Regions from separate parts of the Arthrobacter sp. NPDC056691 genome, predicted to be linked through region 2. Evidence: predicted binding sites of a transcription regulator. Region 2 holds the regulator's gene; the other holds the start of a gene.
What was found. Region 2 encodes Rex, which represses fermentation and respiration genes when NADH is low (regulators of the CRP and FNR family bind a similar motif). Its sites were predicted from a motif close to CTTGTGAANNNNTTCACAAG; they were not measured.
Positions count from the first base shown of each region.

Region 1: the regulator Rex is predicted to act here: its motif matches at 3,450-3,469, upstream of ACFRAU_RS24750 (glyceraldehyde-3-phosphate dehydrogenase).

Region 1 covers NZ_JBHTXX010000049.1:15,901-23,350, reverse strand. The annotation lists gene def (peptide deformylase) at 1-445, shown strand, start outside; gene ACFRAU_RS24760 (HNH endonuclease family protein) at 487-1,281, opposite strand; gene ACFRAU_RS24755 (hypothetical protein) at 1,411-1,620, opposite strand; gene ACFRAU_RS24750 (glyceraldehyde-3-phosphate dehydrogenase) at 1,736-3,229, opposite strand; RNA gene rnpB (RNase P RNA component class A) at 3,812-4,203, opposite strand; gene ACFRAU_RS24740 (alpha/beta hydrolase) at 4,275-5,213, shown strand; gene ACFRAU_RS24735 (YaaA family protein) at 5,277-6,041, shown strand; gene ACFRAU_RS24730 (zinc ribbon domain-containing protein) at 6,107-6,844, opposite strand; gene ACFRAU_RS24725 (Nif3-like dinuclear metal center hexameric protein) at 7,024-7,450, opposite strand, start outside.
Region 2 covers NZ_JBHTXX010000038.1:21,694-29,143, reverse strand. The annotation lists gene ACFRAU_RS22565 (MFS transporter) at 1-1,236, shown strand, start outside; gene ACFRAU_RS22560 (3-deoxy-7-phosphoheptulonate synthase) at 1,575-2,711, shown strand; gene ACFRAU_RS22555 (helix-turn-helix domain-containing protein) at 2,807-3,019, shown strand; gene ACFRAU_RS22550 (30S ribosomal protein bS22) at 3,240-3,338, shown strand; gene ACFRAU_RS22545 (HAD family hydrolase) at 3,494-4,312, opposite strand; gene ACFRAU_RS22540 (glutaredoxin family protein) at 4,394-4,651, shown strand; gene ACFRAU_RS22535 (redox-sensing transcriptional repressor Rex) at 4,738-5,433, shown strand; gene ACFRAU_RS22530 (hypothetical protein) at 5,487-6,386, opposite strand; gene ACFRAU_RS22525 (hypothetical protein) at 6,591-7,238, opposite strand; gene ACFRAU_RS22520 (YceI family protein) at 7,368-7,450, opposite strand, start outside.

The DNA.
Region 1 (7,450 bases), on a different contig from region 2:
CGGCGTCGGACTGGCCGCACCGCAAATCGGTGTGGGCAAGCGGATCTTCGTCTACAAGTACGAGAACGAGGACGGCGCTCCCCCGGCTGGCGCCGTGGTCAATCCCGTACTAACCCTCTCCAAGGTCTCCGGGGCACTGCCGGATCCGGACGAGGAAGTTGAGGGCTGCCTCTCCTTCCCCGGCGAACAGTATCCGCTCAAGCGCGCCGAATGGGTCCGGGTGCAGGGCTTTGACGGCCACGGAAAGCCGGTGGACTTCGAGGCGACGGGATGGTTTGCCCGCATCATCCAGCACGAATACGACCACCTGGACGGCAAGCTGTACGTCAACCGCCTCATCGACAGGTATGCCCGCAAGGCGATGAAGCAGGCCAAGAAGAGCGGCTGGGGCATCCCGGGCCTGACCTGGATGCCGGGCGTCGACCCGGACCCGTTCGGGCACTGATACCGGCGCGGTCCCGGCCGTTGCCTTCCCGCGCTGCGGCCCTACCGGGGCCCCACCGTCTGCTGCTGCGGGCACGAATCCAGCACGCGGGCCATGGCGTCCTTCTCCGGCTGGGTGACCCAGAGGCCGTACGCTGTCTTCACTGAAATCTGCCGCGCCACGTAGTGGCACCGCAGCGCCTTGTTCTTCGGCAGCCACGTGGCGGCGTCCGACGCGCTTTTCTCCTGGTTGGCGTCACCGTCCGCGGCAATGAGATTGAGCGGATCGTTGGCAAGGTTCTGCCTCTGCTGCGCCGTAAGCTGCTGGGCCCCCTTCTGCCAGGCATCGCCCAGCGCGACGACGTGGTCGATCTGAATGTCCTTGCTGGAAGCACCGCGGACAAACCTGACCACAAGGCCCACGTATGGCTCATGCACGGTGCCGGCGGCGACCTTGCACTTTGATCCCTTGGTAAACGCAACGTCGTATAGGTCCCGGCGCAGGATGTCGTTGCGCGTGTCGCAGCCGTTGTGGTCGGCGTCCTGCCAGGCCTGGCCGAACGCGGACCGGTCATAGTCGCTGCCGGATGCCCTGCCTTTCACGGCCAGTGCTTCCAGTGCGGCGGCTGCGCCGCCCCGCGGCACCGGGTATGGCGATGTCACGGGCTTCATCCAGGCGGCATCGAACACCGGCGCCTCGCTGGGTCCCGACACGGCAGGCTCGGCCGCGATGAACTGGCCTGCGGTAAAAAACCACACGGTGGCGGTGACCGCAGATGCAGCGGCGGCACCGAGCACCGCCCAGGCCTGCCGGGAGCGGCGGCGGGCACGCCGGTAGCCAGCCCAACTGAGGCTCAACGGGGCGTTCCCGTGCCTTGGGAGCCGCGGGCTGGTTGTGGGTACACAACCAGGAGCCTAGGCGAAACCATCGCCGCTGTGCCGGTATCCACAGTGTGGAGGACAGGTGCCCTGTGGAGGGCTGGTCACCTACTGCTCGCGCATGACCCGGTGAAGATCGGTGTTGGCGAGATCAAGCAGCCGCTCCAGCTGGGCCACCCTGTCATCGCCGATTTCCCCTGCCGCATGTGAGGTGCGCGCCTGGTCCAGAAGCCGTTGAGCTTCCTTCTGGTTGGCCTTTGCAACATCGAGGGCATGTTCCAGGGTTGTTTCATGCTGGAGTGTCGGGTTCTGTTCCATGACACAAGTCTGTGCCCGTTTTCCGGCTGATTCCAGAGAATTACCCGGGAAGTTCCCGGGAACGGGTCAGCCCCGCCGGCACAGGTGTGCCGGCGGGGCTGACGGAACGCTTCAGTTAGACCGAGGCTGCCACGGCCAGGACCGGGGCGGCGTCCTTTTCGGAGTCCTTGGCGGGGAAGGCCGGCGGGTTGACACCCGCCATTTCCTCCATGACGCGGACCACCTGGCAGCTGTAGCCGAACTCATTGTCGTACCAGACGTAAACAACCAGGTTCTTGTCGTTGGCGATCGTGGCGAGCCCATCAACGATGCCGGCCCGGCGGGAACCCACGAAGTCGGTGGAAACCACCTCGGGCGAGTCGATGTAATCGATCTGCTTGCGCAGGTCCGAGTGCAGCGACATCTCACGCAGGTAGTTGTTGACCTCGTCCTTGGTGGTGCCGCGTTCCAGGTTCAGGTTCAGGACGGCGAGGGAGACGTCCGGGGTGGGCACCCGGATGGAGCTGCCGCTGAGCTTTCCCTGCAGTTCGGGCAGCGCCTTGGCCACGGCCTTGGCGGCACCGGTCTCGGTGATCACCATATTCAGCGCGGCGGAGCGGCCGCGGCGGTCGCCCTTGTGGAAGTTGTCGATGAGGTTCTGGTCGTTCGTGAACGAGTGGACGGTCTCGACGTGGCCGTGGATCACGCCGTACTTGTCGTTGAGCGCCTTCAGGACCGGGGTGATGGCGTTCGTGGTACAGGAGGCTGCCGTCACGATCCGGTCGGCATCGGTGATGTCGCGGTGGTTGATGCCGTGCACGATGTTCTTCAGCTCGCCCTTGCCCGGCGCGGTCAGCAGGACACGGGCCACGCCCTTGCTCAGCAGGTGCTGGCCAAGGCCCTCCGCGTCGCGCCAGCGGCCGGTGTTGTCCACCACGAGGGCATTGTTGATGCCGTAGGCGGTGTAGTCGATGGTGGCGGGGTTGTCTGAGTAGATGACCTGGATCTGCACGCCGTTGGCCGTGATGGTGTTGGCCTCGGTGTCCACCTTGATGGTGCCTTCGAAGGAGCCGTGCACGGAGTCGCGGCGCAGCAGGCTGGCCCGCTTGGTCAGGTCGTTGTCGGAGCCGCGCCGGACCACGATGGCCCGCAGCCGCAGGCCGTGGCCGCCGCCGGCCTTTTCGATGAGGAGGCGCGCCAGGAGCCGGCCGATGCGGCCGAAGCCGTAAAGCACGACGTCGGTGCTGGTGCGGTCGTCAGCGCCACGCTTGCCCACGATCTCGGCCAGTTCGGCCCGGAGGAATTCCTCCAAAGTCAGGTCGCCGCCGTCGGACTTGAACTTCTGGTTCAGGCGGGCGATGTCGATGGCAGCGGCACCCAGGTCCAGCTGTGCCAGCGTGTTCAGCAGCGGCGCCGTCTCCTCCAGGAGCAGCTCATCCTTGCTCATCCGGCGCGCGAAGCGGTGCGCCTTGAGGATGTTCATGGTGGACTTGTTGATCAGGCTGCGGCCGTGGATGGAGGTAACCACGTTGTTTTCACGGTACAGCCGGCCGATAACCGGAATCATGGCCTCGGCGAGCGCCTCCCGGCCCATCCACGTATCAAGACAAGAATCTGACGTCTGGCTCACAGAACTACCTTCCTTGGTTCAACCGGCTACGTCCTCGTAAACCGGATGGCGGCCACTGGAAGTTATCCAGGGCAAGCTGGCACCGGCAGGGTTTCGGTCTACCCCGGATGCCGTTGACCGTGCAAAGAAAAACCGCCGGCTGCGAACGCAGATCCGGCGGTAGAACTTCTACGTTCACCATCCATTCTAGGGCGGCCCCGGAGCCTGAAACGCCCGGGAGCCCGTGAAATCACTCACACCGGAGGTGAGGCCTGCTCTGTGCACGCCGGCGCACGATGCTGCATTGTTATCGACGCAATCCCGGCAACCACTATCCGCGGGCCTTCGCCGGGCCATATGCTGGCGGCCCTGACGGCGATGCACTCGTAAAAAGCCGTCTGCGAGAGAAAGGCCAAACGATGTATGAAATGGTCGCCCTGGGAGCCGGGAGTGCATGGCAACGCCCAACCAACCGCACACCCGGATGCACGTGTGCACCCTGGCGGTACAGCCCGCAGCATCCCCGCCCCACCAACCCGGACTGTCCCAGTCACGGAGTTCCTGGCCAGGACGCAGCCTGACGCAGGGGAGCGGTCAGGTGAGTGGATGGGTTGACCGATACGCCGGGTTCTGTGCTCCCGCGCCGTTGCCAACACGGGAGTAGCGGCCATCCATCTACGAACGCCGTTGCCGACGCCCTCCAGCGGCCTACCCGGACACTCGGGCGGGCAGCCCTCGAACGTGTCCTGTCTGGCCTTGCTCCGGGTGGGGTTTACCTAGCCTTCCCGGTCACCCGGGAAGCTGGTGGTCTCTTACACCGCCGTTTCACCCTTACCTGCTTCGTGCCGCTTTCAAATCGGCGCGACGCAGGCGGTCTGTTTTCTGTGGCACTGGCCTGCGGGTTACCCCGAGTGGGCGTTACCCACCACCCTGCCCTGTGGAGCCCGGACGTTCCTCGAGCCACTTGCGTGGCGCGCGGCCGCCTGGTCAACCCATCCGCAGTCCAGTTTACGGGCTTTCCAGCGGCCCCCGGACACGCGCCGGTTCCGGGGTCTAAGATCGGGAAATGGACCAGTCGTCCTTTCCACGGCCGTCCTTTCCACGGCGACGCATGCTGCAGCTGGCGGGAATCGCTGCCGGACTGACTGCCGCGACGTCAGCCTGCACGGGCCCGCCCCCGCCGGTTCCCGGCCCGACGGCGGGAACAACGACGGCGGCCATCCCGCCCGCTCCCCCGGCATCCGTGCAGCCTTCCACAGGGCCGACATCCACAGTGCCGACTTCCGCGGTGTCGACCCGGACCGGCGGATTTGTCTCCCGGTTCCGTCCCGCTGTCATCACACACTGGTCCCTGGCGGTGCCGCTTCCGGAGCAGGCCAACCAGCTGCTGCCGGTGGCGGTCTTCCTGCACGGGCGCGGCGGAAGCAACGAGGTTCTGTTGCGCGACCTGGCAGCGGACCGGGCTCTGCAGCGCCATCTGGACGACGGCGGGCCGCCCTTTGCGGTTGCCGCCGTGGACGGCGGCGACTCCTGGTGGCATGCCCGCGCCGACGGCAGCGACACGCAGTCAATGCTGGCAGAGGAGTTCCTGCCGTTCCTGGGCGAGCAGGGGCTGGATCTCGGAAAGGTCGGCATCTTCGGCACGTCGATGGGAGGGTTCGGCGCCCTCCTCCTGGCGTCGCGGGGCCGGGTCTCCGGACTTCGCGCCGTTGCGGCCATGAGCCCGGCCGTCTGGTCCAGCTATGAGGAGGGCATGCAGGGTGCCTTTGACGGCCCGGCTGATTTCGGGGCGAATAACGTTTTTGCGCTCCGGCCGAGGCTCGCAGCGATTCCGAAACGGATCGACTGCGGCAGCGGGGATGATCTGGCCTCCACGGTACGCCAGTACCGCTCGGGGCTTCCCGGCCGGGTGGGGGGCGGCTTTCGGCCCGGCGGCCACGACGCCTTGTACTGGCGGTCCGTCCTTCCGGACGTGCTGGACTTCCTGGGCCGTTCCCTGGGCTGAACCCACCCACGCCGACGGATCCGCGCCGCATCTGATCCCGCCCCCGACCGGTAGGATCGTACGGTGCTGATTCTGCTCCCCCCGTCCGAAGGCAAGACTCCGCCCGTCCGCGGCGACGCCATGGACTGGGCTTCGTTGAGTTTCCCCGTGCTGAACACCTACCGGGCCAAGGTGCTCGACGCGCTGGGGACAGTCAGTGCGCACGAGGACGCCCTCGCCCTGCTCGGCGTCGGAGCCTCTCTTAAGGACGACGTCGAACGCAACACCCGGCTCCACGCCGAACCGGCGGCGCCGGCACACCAGGTGTATTCCGGCGTGCTCTATGACGCCCTCGGCTACAAGTCGATGACGCCGGCCCAGCGGCGCCGGGCGGATGAATCGGTGCTGGTCATCTCCGCACTGTGGGGCGCCATCCGGTTTGCCGACTCCGTGCCCGCCTACCGGCTGTCCATGGCAACGGCACTGCCCGACGTCGGACGCCTTGCCTCATTCTGGAAACCGCAGCTGACCGATGCCCTCGGCGACATTGCCGGCGGCCGGCTCCTGGTCGATTGCCGGTCCAGCACCTATGCAGCCGCGTGGACTCCCCCGCCGGCAGACACCGTGACGGTCAACGTGTTCACGGACGTGAACGGCGTGCGCAAGGTGGTCAGCCATTTTGCCAAGCACACCCGTGGCGAGCTGGCCCGGCACCTGCTGACGCGGCGGGGCAAGGCCCCGGCCACGCCGGAGCAGCTGCGGAAAGCGGCGGCCGAGAAGTGGCGGGCCGAACTCGTTCCGGGCACGGCACGCAAGGCCCACGCCCTCAACATCGTCCTGCCCAACTAACTGGCAATAGATGTCGTTTTGAGCCCGCAAAACGACATCAACTGCGAGCTAGTTGGGCGAGGGGGTCAGACCCACTCGGCGGATCGCACCAGGATGCAGCCGGAGTCGGGGCAGAACACGATGTCGTCCTCAGCGGCGGCCTTGATCTCGGCCAGGTCGCCGGGGCTCAGCTGCATGCCCGACCCTTCCGAGGTGCCATGGAAGAGCCTCGCCGCGCCCACTCCGCGGCGGGCCAGCGTCTTCTCGTAGACCGCAAGCATTCCGGTGTCCAGCCCCGCGGCGAAGCCCGTCCGCTTGCCGGCCACCTCATTCTCCTCGGCGGCGACCTCGGCCAGCGCGGCGTCGAGTTCGGCCCGGATCCCGCCGAACGAGCCCTGGATGTCGTCCACGATAGTCTGCTGCGCCGCCTGCCGTTCGCGCAGGCCGTCCAGCCGTTCCAGGACCTCCAGTTCAACGTCCTCCAGGTCAGACCGGCGCTTGTTGAGCGAGGCAATGTCCTTCTGCAGGGCGACGAGGTCCTTGGACAGGCCGGTACCGCTGTTGAGCCTGGCCTCGTCCCGTTCGATCCGGGTTGCCACCTGCTCCACATCCGCCTCGGCCCGCTTCAGTTCCGCTTCGGCGTCGTGGACGGCGAGTTTCGCGGCTCCCAGTTCCCCGTTGGCAACGCCAAGGGCGGCCTCAAGATCGATGATCCGGGGATCAGCCTCAAGGCTGCGGCGGCGGTTGGAGAGTGACTTCAGCCGGGCGTCCATGCCCTGGAGCTCGAGCAACTTCAATTGTTCCGCCGGTGCTGCCTTGGCCACGTTTACCTCCGCTTGATCCCATCCGGCCCGGGGCCGGCACCCCTGTGGGGTCTTCTAGACTCTAGCGCCTAACGCGCTCCCCAGCCTCGCTGCGCATCCCCACCGGCTCCCAAACCTCGCTGCGCTCGGCGCGGGCCCCTCGCCGGCGTGGGCCCTCCGACGGACTTCGCACGCCAGGCTTAGCCGGGAGTGAGTATGAAGTCCCACGGGTCGCTGTTGGTGGTGCTGACCCGGACTTCGACGTCGAGGCCCTGGTCAGCGAGCACATTGCCCAGCGCCTCGGCGGCGGCCGGCAGCCACAGCCATTCGCTGGCGAAGTGCGAGACATCGATGAGGTAGGGACGGCCGTTCACGGCAGCCTCCCTGGCTTCGGATGCCGGGTGGTGGCGCAGGTCTGCGGTGACGTACAGGTCTGCGTTGCTGGCCCGGACCGCGTCGAAGAGGGAATCCCCTGCCCCGCCGCACACGGCAACCCGCTGCACGAGTCCGTCCTTGTCCCCGGACACGCGCACTCCGCCGGCCACCGAGGGGAGGATGCCGAAGACCCGTGCAGCAAACTCCCCCAGGGTGATTGACTCGTTGAGGTCCCCGACGCGCCCGATGCCT
Region 2 (7,450 bases):
GCCGGATCCATCATCGCCCTGGCGACGAGCCTGACGCTGTGGCAGGAGTATTTCGGCTTCAGCAACCTTGTCGTCGGGCTCATCGCGGCCCTCAGCGCCAACGCCTTCGGCGCCGCCGTCGGCGCGATGATCGGCGGCCCTTTGGGTGACCGCTACGGCCGCAAGTTCATCTACACCTACGACCTCATCCTGTACATGACCGGCACGGTGCTGGTGATTTTTGCCGTGGCCCCGTGGATGCTCGTCGTGGGCGTGATCCTCACCGGGATCGCAGTGGGAGCCGGCGTGCCCGTCGCCTGGACCTACATCGCGGAGGAGGCGCCCTCTGAACAGCGGGCACGGCACGTGGGCACCGCGCAGTTTGCGTGGTCGCTGGCTCCGGCACTGGTCTTCCTCCTTGCCACCGTCGTCGTTCCGCTGGGGTTGCTGGGTAGCCGCCTGGTCTTCGCGCACCTGTTCGTCATTGCCCTCATCACCTGGTGGATCCGGCGCCGGCTTTCCGAGTCCCACACCTGGAAGAAGTCGAACGAAGCGCGCCTGCTGGAGGAGGCATCCGGCGTCAAGCGGCGCAACTACCGCGAGTTGCTGACCAATGCCACCAACCTGAAAGCCATCCTTTTCCTCGTGGGCGTCTACGCCCTCTGGAACCTTGTTGCCGGGCAGATGGGCATCTTCATGCCGCGGGTCTACGAGTCCTCCGGGGTTGGATCGTCCGCTGAGCAGAACCTGCTGCAGGTGCTGCTGTGGACGCTTACGGTGGTGGCGACGTACTTCGGTTTCATGAAGTACGGCGACCGCGTTGACCGCCGCCTGCTGTACGGGATCGGCGCAGTGCTGGGCCTTGCCGCCTGGGTCCTGCTGGTCTTTGTCCACGTGACCATGCCGGTGTTGATTCTTTTCGCGGCACTCTGGGGGATTTCGGCCGGCATCGGCGCCCAGGCCTTCTACGCCCTGTGGGCGGCCGAAATGTTCGCGACCCGCTACAGGGCCAGTGCGCAGGGGGTGCTCTTTTTCGTTGCCCGCATCGTTGTCGGCCTGCTGAGCTACTGGTTCCCGACGCTGCTCGCCGAGCAGGGCGTGCCCTTTGTCGGTGCCATCATGATCGGGGCTTTGGTGGCTGCCATGATCATCGGCATTGTCTGGGCGCCGGACACCCGGGGCAAGAGCCTGGAACAGATCGAGCAGGAACGCTACGGCGAACCGGCCAAGCAGTCGGTGGAACAAACCACGGCTTAACCCCGGCGCCAGACAAGCGCGAACGTACACTTGTGGCCCATGGGAAACGCTTCCCAAGGGCCACAAGTGTACGTTCGCGTTTCCGCCGAGGTGGGTTGACGCGCGGTCCGAATGTGACGCGGCAGATTTGGCGATCCGTCAGGGCGGGTTTATGGTCGTTTCCATGACTAACCGTTGGTATGCGTATTTTTCGTTGGCTCTGGAGGGGCCCGCGTCTAACTGACACGCATCCAACTTTCCTTCAGAGCCAACAGGGCAGAGATCATTCTCTGCCCTTCGCCATTTCTACGGCGGGTTCTGATCAGGGGCCCGCTCCCATCCGGAACAGGACCCCGAAAATGAGCGCAACAGCCACCGAAACCCAGCAGCCGTCGTCGAAACGCCCGTCGACGTCGAACCTGAGGGTCAGCGAGATCACCGCCCTGCCCACACCGCAGGAAATGATGGCGGAACTGCCGCTGGACGCGAAGGCGGCCGACGTCGTCGAACGTGGCCGCGATGAAGTCCGGGCCATCATGGACGGCGTGGACGACCGCCTGCTGGTGATAGTCGGCCCGTGCTCCATCCACGACCCCAAGGCCGGCCTGGAATACGCCCGCCGGCTGGTAAGCCAGGCCGAGAAGCACAAGGAAGACCTGCTCATCGTCCTGCGCGCCTACTTCGAAAAGCCGCGGACCACCGTGGGCTGGAAGGGCCTCATCAACGACCCGCACCTGGACGGCAGCCACGACATCGCCGGCGGCCTTCGCGCGGCCCGCAGCTTCCTGCAGCAGGTCACCGCCCTGGGTCTCCCCACCGCCACCGAGTTCCTCGAGCCCATCAGCCCGCAGTACATGGCCGACCTGATTTCCTGGGGCGCCATCGGCGCGCGGACCACGGAAAGCCAGATCCACCGCCAGCTGGCCTCGGGGCTCTCCATGCCCATCGGCTTCAAGAACGGGACCGACGGCGACCTCCAGGTGGCGGTCGACGCCTGCAGCGCCGCCGCCGCAGCGCAGGCTTTCCTCGGCATCGACGGCGACGGCCGGGCCGCGCTGGTGTCCACCGCAGGCAACCCCGACACCCACGTGATCCTCCGCGGCGGCCGGAAGGGCCCCAACTACTCCGCCGCCGACGTCGAGGCGGCCTCCGCCAAGCTCGCCGCCAAGAACCTCAACCCGAGGCTGATCGTGGACGCCAGCCACGCCAACAGCGGCAAGAGCCACCACCGCCAGGCCGAGGTGGCCCTCGAGATCGGCGCCCAGCTCGAGGACGCGGGAACGGCCGCGGGAGCGATCGCCGGCGTCATGCTGGAGAGCTTCCTCGTGGGCGGCGCGCAGAACCTCGACGTGGCCGAACATGCCGGCGGACGGTCGGACCTGGTCTACGGCCAGAGCGTCACGGATGCGTGCATGGAGTGGGATGTGACGGCGTCTGTCCTCGAGCAACTGGCGGCGTCGTCGCGGAAACGGCGGGCTTTCACAATGGCCACGTGAGCATCTAGAGTAACTAGAACACGGTTGTTCGATGGCTCAGCGTCGGCGCACCGCTGATAGACCGGCGTCGTTGCTGAGAGCAAAGGAATATGGGTATGTCCGCAGAGTCGAACTTCTCGAACGCCAAGTTCTTGACCGTGGCCGAGGTGGCTGAGGTAATGCGTGTCTCCAAAATGACCGTGTACCGCCTTGTCCATTCGGGGGAGATGCCCGCCGTCAGGTTCGGCCGCTCCTACCGGGTCCCGGAGACCGCCGTCGAACAGTACCTCAAGGGTGCTGTCGTTGACGGTCACACGGGCACCGCCTGACGGGACCCGACTGACCGCACCGATCCGTGGTTGCTGCAGCCGCCTTGGGGGCCGCTGCACGCCACGGGGCTGTGCTGGTCAGGGGATGCTCCGGATAAGCGGTACGCTGTTAAGGAACGTTTTACGTCATTGTAAGAATCTGTCAGTTGTTCAGTCTGTTGCTCAGTCCACGGACCTTTTCCATCAGACAGGTACTGCATCTAGTTTGTAAGGAACTTTCGTGGGTTCAGTTATTAAGAAGCGTCGCAAGCGTATGGCCAAGAAGAAGCACCGCAAGTTGCTTCGTAAGACCCGCCACCAGCGCCGCAATAAGAAGTAGAGTCCGCTCTACGCGTCAATGCCCGTTCCCTTTCGAGGGTGCGGGCATTTTTGCGTCCCGCGACGCGCAAGCTGACTGGCGACGCGCAAAAGGCCTGGGGCACCGGGAATTACCGGATCGTGGGGCAATCTGCGCGTCGCGCGGCAAGAAGCGCGTCAGGCGCGCGGGCCCCGGAACCGGGTGTAGCCCCGCCACAGGCCGTAGACCGCTCCGCCGGCTGTGGCTGCCTTGAGGCCGAGGGTGGCTGCCCGGCGGCCTGAGCGGAAGTCGTAGACCGGCCAGTTGTGTTCCCTCGCGTGCTTGCGCAGGCGGGCGTCCGGGTTGATCGCCACGGGATGGCCCACCATCGTCAGCAGCGGGATGTCGTTGTAGGAGTCGCTGTACGCCCAGCACCGCTTCAGATCCAGCCCGTGCCCGTCCGCGATGCCCTGGACCGCCACGGCCTTGGCGGCGCCGTGCAGGATGTCCCCGACGAGCCTGCCCGTGTAGAAGCCGTCCTTGGTCTCGCCGACGGTTCCCAGGGCGCCGGTGAGTCCCAGCCGCGTGGAAATCACCGTGGCCACCTCGATCGGCGTCGCCGTGACGAGCCAGACCTTCCGGCCCACCCGCAGGTGCTGCTCGGCCAGGGCTTTTGCGCCGGGCCAGATCCGCGAGGCGATCATCTCGTCGTAGACCTCTTCGCCCAGCGCCTTGATGTCCTCTTCCGTGATGCCGGCGGCGAGCCTCAGCGCGGAGTCCCGGACGGCGTGGACGTCATTGAGGTTCTCACCCCGGAGCACGAACTTGAGCTGCTTCCACGCCATGCCCGCCGCCTGGGCAATTGTGAAGGCTCCGCGCTGGTGCATTTTCCTGGCCACGTGGAACAGGCTGGCGCCGCGCATGAGGGTGTTGTCGACGTCGAAGAATGCTGCCTCGCCGTGTTGCTGCTTCGCAACCGGACGGTGGGCCACAGCGACGTACTTCTCCTCGGGCATGCCACTGAGTCTAGTCAATGCCGTACCCCACGCCGGACGGCGCCCGTCGCCCGGCGCCGGGAACGGCGATACGGTTGAAGCATGGCAAACCCCGACGTCGTTCTCCTCACCAAAGCTGACTGTCACCTGTGCGCCGCGGCGCGCGACGCCATCGGGCGGGTGACTGCCGGGCTGGGACTTTCGTGGTCGGAGCGGCAGTTGGACGCCGACGACGAGCTGCGCGACCGCTACGCCGAGGAGATCCCCGTGGTGCTGGTGGACGGGATCCAGCGCGACTTCTGGAAGATCGACGAGGCGCGCCTGGAGCGTGTCCTGCGCCGTGCCATCGCGGGGGATTAGCCAATTTCGAACAATGGCAGTGGCTTTGTTGACATAACTGATGGGGATCTAGAGTGGACTCACAACGCGACGCAACGGAGCAGATAGTGACTTCGCTCGATTCACCACCCCAGTCCCTGCCCGGGCCTACCGGGGCCGCCGGAAAGCAGATTCCGCCGGCAGCCGTGGCCCGGCTGACGATCTATCTGCGCGCCCTGAACTCGTTGCTGTCCGAAGGCACCGAACGGGTGTCCTCCGAGTCACTGGCTGAGCTTTCCGGGGTCAGCTCCTCGACGCTCCGCAAGGACCTGTCCCATGTGGGTTCGTACGGCACCCGCGGGGTGGGCTACGAGGTGCAGTACCTGAGCCGCCACATCGCCGCCGCACTCGGGCTGACGCATGACTGGAAAGTCGCGATTGTGGGCGCCGGTAACCTGGGCAAGGCGTTGGCCCGCTACGGCGGTTTCGAATCCAGGGGCTTTGACGTGGTTGCCATCTTCGACGCCGACCAGATGGTGGTGGGCAACGAGGTGGGCTGGCTGCGGGTCAGCGACGTTGCGGACCTGGAAACCGTCCTGGAGCGGACCGGGACCAACATGGTGGTGCTGGCCCTGCCGGCCGCCGTGGCGCAAAGCGTGTGCGACCGGGTGGTGAACGTCGGCGTGCGGAGCATCCTCAGCTTTGCTCCGGTGATGCTCCAGGTGCCCGACGGCGTGACGCTGAGAAAGGTGGACATGGCCACCGAGCTGCAGATCCTGGCGTACCACGCGCAACGGGCGCAGACCCCCGGTCAGCCGGAGTAACTCCGGCGTTCCAGGAATCCGCGCCCGTTGGCGGTTTGGTGCCCGGCCTGTGGCTAGCGGCCGTAGGGGCCCGGCTGGGAGTACGGGTTGGCGAACGGCTGCGGCTTCTGGAAGTACGGCGAGTTGGCAGGAAGGTAGAGCAGAACGATGCCTGCTGCGCCCAGGAGAATCACCAGGATTTGGATGATGCCGTAGACCGGCCCGAGTGCAAACGAGCCGCCGAAGAGTCCGAACAGGGAGATGGCTGCGAAGACCGTGCCGAGAATCCTCGCCCAGTTCTTGCCCTTTCGAACTGGAAACGCCACCAGGGCATACAGGCCGAGAGTAACGATGGCTCCGATAATGCTGCCTGCAACTACCGTGCTTTGCAGCATCTCCGTGGATCCGGGTGGAAGTGCTTGGCCCTGCCGTGCCGCTTCTTCTTCCATCATTGCCATGAAGGTGTCCCGGCCAGTGAAGGCTAAGACAAGAGCACTCAGGCCCGAAAGTACACCTGCGGCTATTATGAGCCAGAATGCCAAGTCCACCTGTGGTGGGCGCACGCCTTGGCTTGCTGCCTGCACCTGTTCGGACGGGTACTGCCCGTAGGGGGACTGGCCATAGGGACTCTGGCCGTAGGGCGACTGGCCGGACTGGGATTGACCATACTGCGGCTGCCCGTACTGTGCCTGTCCATACTGGGGCGCGTTCTGACCGTACGGGGACTGTCCGTACTGCGGTGCCCCGCCCTGTCCGGCCTGTCCGTACTGCGGCGGGTTCTGGCCGTACTGGGGTGCGTTCTGGCCGTACTGCGGAGCGTTCTGCCCGTACTGCGGAGTGTTCTGCCCGTACTGGGGCGCTTCCTGGCCGTAGCGGGGCTGCCCGTTGCTCGGCTGGGAACCGTTGCCCGGTTCGTTAGAGCCCGGCTCGTTGGAGCCGGGGTCATTGGAGTGCGGGACTGGAGGATTGCTCATGAGCGGTCCTTTGCGTAGTGACGTCTGAATCGGCTACCGGTTCAGACGCCTGCCCTCCCCAGCATGGTTCACTTCCCACCGTACCCCTCAGCCCGTGTGCCGTGGATCATTCCGGAGAGGTATTCCAAAGCCGCGCCAACCTGCGGAAACGTTGCCCGGCAGGGGATGGTCCGGCCAGTAACCAGCGGCCCTGCCGGACGCCGATCAGGGGCGGCCCCGTGCCGCAGCGAACCAGTTCTGCGAATTGGGCACCCACATCAGCGCGGTGGCCACGAGACTGACCAGGAATCCCAGCCAGTTCCCGTCCTGGCCCGCGGGAAAACTCGAGCTGACGATGGCCAGCAGCAACGACACCCCTGCCACAATAGTCAGGGCCAGTCGCGCCCACTCCTTGCCTTCCTTTAGCTTCAGGGCCAGCACGATCTCCGCGGCCGCCACCGCCAGAGCCACCAGCACGAGCAGGAACACCAGGATGGCCACGCCGGGAAGGATCGCAAAGAGCACCAGCACACCGAAAAGGCCGATCACGCCGCCAAGCAGCCCCAGCAGGCCGCCGATCACCCAGATCCAGTAGGACACCTTGAGCTCCGTGGGCAGGCCCGTCACGTCGAAGAGGCCGGACAAGCCGCCCCGAGGCAACACCTCGCCAAAGGTCCGGGGACGGTCCGCCGGCATCTCGAAAGCGAACCGGCCGCCACCGGCGTTCGGCTGCTGACCGGGGTACTGCTGGGCCGGTTCCTGCCCCGGGAACTGCGGTCCCGGCGTCGGACTGCCCGGCCGGGCCGGGAACTGGCCGGACGGCCGCTCGGCCCCGGGATCACGGGGGTCCGGTTCATCGCTGGGGGTGCTCATGGCACTCACTTTAAGCCCGGGATTCTGCCAATTCCAGAGGTCCGGAACGCCGAACGCCCCGCCTGCGGAAAGTCCGCGGACGGGGCGTTTCGCTGCCACTCACTGTGGCTGCGGGAACCGCGCTGAAACCTAGGCTGAAGGTGCGATGAAGGCCAGTTCGAGGTTGATGGCAACCTTGTCGCTGACCAGGACGCCGCCAGCTTCCAGCACGG